3 regions of the Mesobacillus sp. ABV4_180 genome follow, and region 3 is predicted to be linked to each of the others. Evidence: predicted binding sites of a transcription regulator. Region 3 holds the regulator's gene; each other region holds the start of a gene.
The links. Region 3 encodes LexA, which represses DNA repair genes until DNA is damaged. Its sites were predicted from a motif close to CGAACATATGTTCG; they were not measured.
Positions count from the first base shown of each region.

Region 1: a site for LexA is predicted at 1,112-1,125, ahead of addB (helicase-exonuclease AddAB subunit AddB). Genes of this name have one in related genera too.
Region 2: a site for LexA is predicted at 1,110-1,123, ahead of ACXAEA_RS08560 (DNA polymerase IV). Genes of this name have one in related genera too.

Region 1 covers NZ_JBSWTJ010000001.1:3,474,690-3,476,964, reverse strand. Annotated here, with positions in the region: gene ACXAEA_RS17770 (MFS transporter) at 1-989, opposite strand, end outside; gene addB (helicase-exonuclease AddAB subunit AddB) at 1,228-2,275, shown strand, end outside.
Region 2 covers NZ_JBSWTJ010000001.1:1,712,952-1,715,226, forward strand. Annotated here, with positions in the region: gene ACXAEA_RS08555 (methyl-accepting chemotaxis protein) at 1-921, opposite strand, end outside; gene ACXAEA_RS08560 (DNA polymerase IV) at 1,137-2,275, shown strand, end outside.
Region 3 covers NZ_JBSWTJ010000001.1:2,865,995-2,868,269, forward strand. Annotated here, with positions in the region: gene ACXAEA_RS14740 (YneB family resolvase-like protein) at 1-313, opposite strand, end outside; gene yneA (cell division suppressor protein YneA) at 340-654, opposite strand; gene lexA (transcriptional repressor LexA) at 809-1,432, shown strand; gene ACXAEA_RS14755 (DUF3934 family protein) at 1,502-1,660, opposite strand; gene ACXAEA_RS14760 (hypothetical protein) at 1,870-2,106, shown strand; partial or broken gene ACXAEA_RS14765 (ATP-dependent DNA helicase) at 2,178-2,275, opposite strand, start outside.

The sequences.
Region 1 (2,275 bases), 610 kb from region 3:
GAGAGTGCTTTGGCGCGCTGGCAGCTTCCATAGGAACCGATCAAAGTGATGACAGTCGGGATGACGAGTGAAATGGATGAAACAAAAAATATCGAGAGAATGATTAATGCTCCAGTTGAATGAAAAAAGAGCAGCCCGAAGGCACTTGCAGAACCAATCGCAAGCCCGAAGATCAATGTCCGCAGTTCACCCCATTTTTCCATCAATTTTCCGGTGAAAAGCGATAAGGCAGCGCCAATCAACCCATCAAGCCGAATCATCAGCAAATCTGACGCAGGTCCGGCAAAAAAACGGCCAATCGCATCATAAAATGCAATGATTGCGAAGAGCAGTGAAAAAGAAATGATATAGCATTTCATCAGCCGCGGATCTTTTAACAATTGTAAGAAGATTTTCCACAATGGTTTGCTCTCAACGGCTGGAGCTGGGGATTCTTTTAGCAGGAAAAAGGCGGCAGCAAACAGAAAAAAATAAACAGCTGAGAAAAACAAGAAAACACTGTTCCAGGAAAACAGTCCGGCAATGAAGGCACTGGCAACCTGGCCAAAAATTCCGGCAATCAAAAACCCGGTGTTGATCAGTACTACCAGGATGGTACGTTGGCGGAATGTAAATAAATCGTAGGAGTAGGCAAAGGCCACTGAAGCAAAGGTAGCCAGTGTCAGCCCCTGAAATGAACGGGCGAACCACAGGCTCAGCGCCCCTTCGGAAAAAGCAACAGCCAATGTCGTCAGCGCGGACGCCAATAATCCAAATACAAGGATTTTCCGCCGGCCCGTATAATCGGAAACAGGACCGAATGACAGCAGCCCACAGGCATAGAAAAAGGTAAACAGACCGCTGGCGAGAACGACTTGTGATTCGGCGATTGCCAGGTTTTCCGCAAGCACAGAATAGATGGGAATCAGCGTATAAATATTGCTCGCGACCATAATCGCACATAGTGTTAGTAGGATAGAAGCCTTTTGAAAAAAGGTCAAGGAGTTCATGTTTATCACCTGCCATTCACAACATATGCTGCTGCCCAGCATTTTGCAGGTTGTTTTGGGAAAAATTAACGGCCTCTTTGCTTCCAAAATAGGTGGTAAAAAAGGTATAATGGATTACATACAGAACAATTGTTTGGCATCAGAAGGCGCATGGAAATGGAGCGCCTTTTTTCGATTTTTAGATGGTATTATTAAACATAAGAGATCCTAATTTTAAAAGAGAGAAAGGGGAAGTCAGATGTCTGTACGTTTGGTACTGGGGCGCTCGGGAAGCGGAAAAACCGAGCTGATCATTAAGGAAATAAAGGACAGGCTCATTGCCGACCCGCAGGGCGACCCGGTGATTTATCTTGTACCTGAACAAATGTCATTCCTGTCTGAATACAGATTATCCACTGACCCTGAGCTCGGGGGAATGATCAGAGCGCAGGTTTACAGCTTTCCGCGCCTTGCCTGGAGAGTCCTTCAGGAAACCGGAGGATATACCCGTCATCATTTGGATAGTGTCGGAATCAGCATGATGATCCGAAAAATCATTGAAGACAAAAAGGATGAACTGAAAATCTTCCAAAAAGCCGCGGATAAAAACGGCTTTGTCCTGCAGATGGAGCAGATGCTGATTGAGTTCAAGCGATATGCGATCAATCCTGATGAGATTACAGAAAAAATGCAAGGAAGCCCAGTAGGTAATAAGGCACTTAAAGATAAACTCCATGACCTGGAGCTCGTTTACCGCCAGTTTGAAGATGAGCTGTTCGGAAAATACATCGATTCAGAGGATTATTTCAAACTGCTTGCAGAAAAAGTGCCGGCATCGGAATACCTGAAAAATGCCGAAGTGTATATAGATGGCTTTTACAGCTTCACTCCCCTTGAAATGATGATCATTGACCAATTGATTGGCAATTGTAAAAGAGTGACGATTGCACTGCCGGTTGACAAGGATTACAAAGATGAACAGCCTGATGAGCTTCATTTGTTCAGGGTGACGGGTGAAACATGCCAGACTCTTCATGAGATGATCAGGACGAAGAGGTATGAGCTGGAGGAAGAGGTCGTTTTAACAGAGCAGATGCGATGGCAGGATGAATCACTGAAGCATCTTGAAAGGGAATTCGATTCCAGGCCGGCTGCAAGATATCACGGGGAGGCTGCGATCCATATTGCCCAGGCGGCAAACAAGCGTGCGGAACTGGAAGGAGTCGCAAGGAAAATCCTCGGACTTGTAAGGGAACAGGGCTACCGCTATCGCGATATTGCCGTTTTAATGAGAGGCAGCGAATACC
Region 2 (2,275 bases), 1.2 Mb from region 3:
ATCAGAGGCAGATGCAACCTGCATGATGGATGTTGTGATTTCATTGTTCGCTTCTGTCGTAGCTTCCGCATTCAGTCTTAGATTCCTGGATAACTCACGGACCTGGTCAGATGAAGCAAGGATGCTGGAGATTGATGTTTTCAGGTTCCCAGATAAGTGGTTCATTGCGACAATGATCTGGCCAACTTCATCCTTGCTTTTCGCTTCCAGTGCCTTTACGTTCAATTCCCCAGCACCGAGCTTTTTACAATAGTCAACGACATTCCTGAGATTCCTGCTGATATTCCTTGAGACAAAGTACAATGCTACAGCGGAGATAATGAAAGCCAGGATCATGATGATGAATGTGTTCATGATCATCGATGCTATGGATGAATGGGTCTCTTTCATGATCTTTGTTCTGTCATCAAGGATAATAGTCCTTAGTGAATTCAATTTATCAATATTCATATCACGGATGGTTTCGGCCTTGTTTGCCAGGCTGATCTGAGTAAAAATATCAACCTGTTCCCCGTTTTGTTTGAATTGCTCTACAGTCTTTAAGATTTCGTCCTCCCAGACTTTGTCCATGTGCTTATCGGTATTGACAATTGCATCATATAAAGTTTTCTCTTCTTCAGTGTTCACATTCGCCTTTAATTTGGCTGCCGAAGCATTGAATTGTTCAGCTTCTTTTTTATAGAGCGAGAGGAGTTCTGGTTTTGGTTCGGTAATGTAATCCGTGATAATAATATATTTCTGGCGGAAAGTAGCGCCCATATCACTGATCATGATTGCATAATCACTTTTTTCCTCTGCCAGATCAATAGCTCCCTGAAGGTTGTTTAATACTGTCGATAAATAGACAAAGCTTCCTAAAAAAATGATCATAATGATTGCGAAAACGTTTGCATATTTCCTTCCAATAGACCAATGCTGCATAAAATTTCCCCCGTATTCTGAAATGATAACGATAACCCTATGTATATTTATCGGCTTTTGATACAAAAATTTTAACTTTCAATCTCAATCCTTCACATAAAATTCACAAAAACATAGAACTCCACTAATTCTTGCAGATGTGGAGTAAATCGAAGGGTATCTTTAGTCTATTTTTGATAAACTAGAGGAGAACGTATATTTGGGAAGTGTTTGTAATGAAAGAAATGTATCCTAAAAAGGGCAGGATCATCCTGCATGTAGATATGAATAGTTTTTATGCATCAGTTGAAATGGCTTATGACCCAGAGCTCAAGGGAAAACCGCTAGCAATTGCTGGAAATCCGGAAGAACGGCGGGGAATCATCGTCACTTGCAGCTATGAAGCGAGGAAATTTGGAGTGCGGACGACTATGCCATTATGGGAGGCGAAGAAACTTTGTCCCGATTTAATCATCAGGAAGCCTAACTTCGACCGGTACCGAACAGCATCCACAGCCATGTTCGATCTTTTGCGTCAGTACACCGAGCTGGTTGAGCCGGTGTCAATTGATGAAGGTTATATGGATATTACGGATTGCTCCGATATAGGGGCGCCATTGGAGATTGCGGAAAGCATCCAAAAGAGGCTTCTTGAACAGCTTGATTTGCCATGCAGCATTGGCGTTGCGCCGAACAAATTCCTTGCAAAGACTGCATCAGATATGAAAAAACCTATGGGGATAACAGTTTTAAGAAAACGAGACATTTCGGGCATCATCTGGCCGCTTGAGGTAGGGGAAATGCATGGAGTAGGAACGAAAACGGCGGATAAACTAAAAAGTATTGGAATCGAAACGATTGGCGGGCTGGCAAAAGCAAATGAAATCCAGCTGAAAGCTCTGCTGGGCATCAATGGCATCAGATTAAAGGATCGCGCAAATGGACTGGATGATCGTCATGTCGATCCAGAGTCCGTTTATGACTTTAAAAGTATCGGGAATTCAACCACACTTCCGAGAGATATATCAAATCAGCATGAGCTGCTCAAAGTGCTGGATAAGCTTTCTGAGCAAGTCGCAGCCAGGATGAAAAGGAAAGAAGCTGTCGCTTCCAGCCTAAGTGTGATGATTCGTTTTAAAGATCGGAAAACAATCACGAGAAGCCAGAAGCTGCAAAACCCTGTTTCTAAGCAGGAGGAGATTGCATCGGCAGCCAAGGCGCTTTTTTTGAAGCATTGGAATGGTGATTCTGTCAGACTCCTGGGGATAACGGGAACAGATCTCCTTGAAGCTGATAAAGCCGTCAAACAGCTTGACCTGTTTTCATTTGAACAGGATGCCAAGAAGGAACCTCTCTTCAATACGATGAACCAGCT
Region 3 (2,275 bases):
GGTGTGATATGCTGTATAACTTAACATGCTCTTTCAAAATACAGTGAAGGATCGCGACCTTCGCATTTCCTCTTCCAAGACGTGTCTCATCCTGGATGAGCAGGGCACCGATGGTCTTGTCCTTAATCAGTTCCAGCAACTCCAAGATGCCTTCCCTATCAAGGTCATAACCACTAGCCTGTTCCTTAATGATGCCTGCTACTTCGAATCCATACTCTCCTGCCAGACGAAGCAATTCTTCCTCCTGCCTGGCGAGCGATGTCTCTTGTGTTTCCTTTGTTGTGCTAACCCGGCAATATATAATTGCTTTCATGTTGTCACCTTATTTCTAATTACTATTTATCTTTCAGCTCCGGCAATCTGTGTAGGTTCAAAATGTTCAGCCATGACAGGGATGACAAGTTCATCACCAGGATGGATCATTTGTCCGGCAATCCCGTTTTCCTTCTCTACCCAGCTGACGAACTCATTCTCCGATAGATTATGATCATGAGCAAAAGTTTCTGCAAGCTCCCATAAAGATTGCCCTTCTTCTATAGTAACAGTAATGTATGCATCCTCGTTATTTAAATGGAACTTAGCAACAAGTGAAAAAATCAAGCTGACAGCAAGCAGTATAATTGCGAAAGAATAGTTTTCCCATAGTTTCTTCATATCCAGCACCTCTTAACGAATATATGTTCGCTTTATTTGTTTTTATTATAAATCGAACATTTGTTTTGTGTCAACTCAAAATTCGAACTTATGTTTGTATCCGTGAGATGGACATGGTATAATAAGGACAAGAAATTATACGAGGTGCGTGAATATGACAAAATTATCAAAACGGCAGCAAGATATTTTTGAATTCATAAAAGGTGAAGTCAAGAAAAAAGGGTATCCACCATCCGTACGCGAAATCGGCGAAGCGGTCGGGCTAGCCTCAAGTTCCACAGTCCATGGCCATCTGGCAAGGCTCGAAAGCAAAGGTTTGATCCGCCGTGACCCAACTAAGCCGCGTGCAATAGAAATTTTGGATATCGAAGAGGATAGCCGAATCCCTAAATATAATGTAGTGAACGTACCTGTGGTCGGTAAGGTAACTGCCGGTATGCCAATCACGGCAATTGAAAATGTAGAGGAGTACTTCCCTCTTCCTGACCGTCTTGTTCCACATGATGAGCAAGTTTTCATGCTTGAAATTATGGGAGACAGTATGATTGAAGCCGGAATCCTTGATGGTGATTACGTAATCGTGAAGCAGCAGAAAACTGCGAACAACGGAGATATCGTTGTAGCGATGACAGAAGATGATGAAGCAACTGTAAAACGCTTCTTTAAGGAAAAGGACTACTTCAGATTGCAGCCGGAAAATTCAACGATGGATCCCATTATCCTTCGCAATGTTTCCATCCTTGGAAAAGTCATTGGTGTTTACCGTCATATGCACTAAAAAAGCAAGCGGCCTCCGCTTGCTTTTTTACATTCTATGAAACTCTTATTGGCGGTAAAAACCTGAACACTAGCTCTCGCTCGCTGCATTTGAATCCTTTTTATGCTTAACACCTTTACTTTTATATGGTTTGGCACTTTTTGCTTTATTCGCGCTCGACTGCCAGCGGTTCCAGCCTTTTTTGCCAGTGCCTCTTCCAGTCCCGCCCTTACTCTTTGCTTTACTCATTAAATCATCTCCAATGTTTTTCTGTTTTAATTTTTACCATTATTCTTGGTGCTTAACCTAAAGCAATATTCAATTATTGTGCAAAAAACATTTACCTAACTATGAGAACAGCACATTTATTGTATATTTAGGTTCCTACCCTATCATCTTGTCCCCTTGCACATAAGATATTGTGTACCACCAGTTGACAAGGGAAGGAGTTGATACAAATGGGATGCAATCGAAATAACAATGATGTAGCGGGCATCTTTTTCCCTAGCAGGGATCGAGATCGGGATCGGGATCGAGACCGCGATCGGGATAGAGTCCGGGCTACTGTTGATTTTGATGATCTTTGCCGTGCAGTTCGCCGTTGCTTGATCAATGATTTAGTTGCAGGTGCCCGTGATGATCGCGATGATGACAGGGACAGAAGGCGCCACCGGAGATGCGGCTGCGGTTTCTAATTTGAAAGTAGATAGCAAAAAGGAATCCCGAAAGATAAAGGTCTTTCGGGATTCTTTTTTAGCAATTCAGCTTATACCCATCTCACATTTTTGGTTGGAAGCACTTTTGAAATCTCTTCATAAAATAAATCATTCTGCCCTTTCGTCATCCATAAATGTACACTGCCAT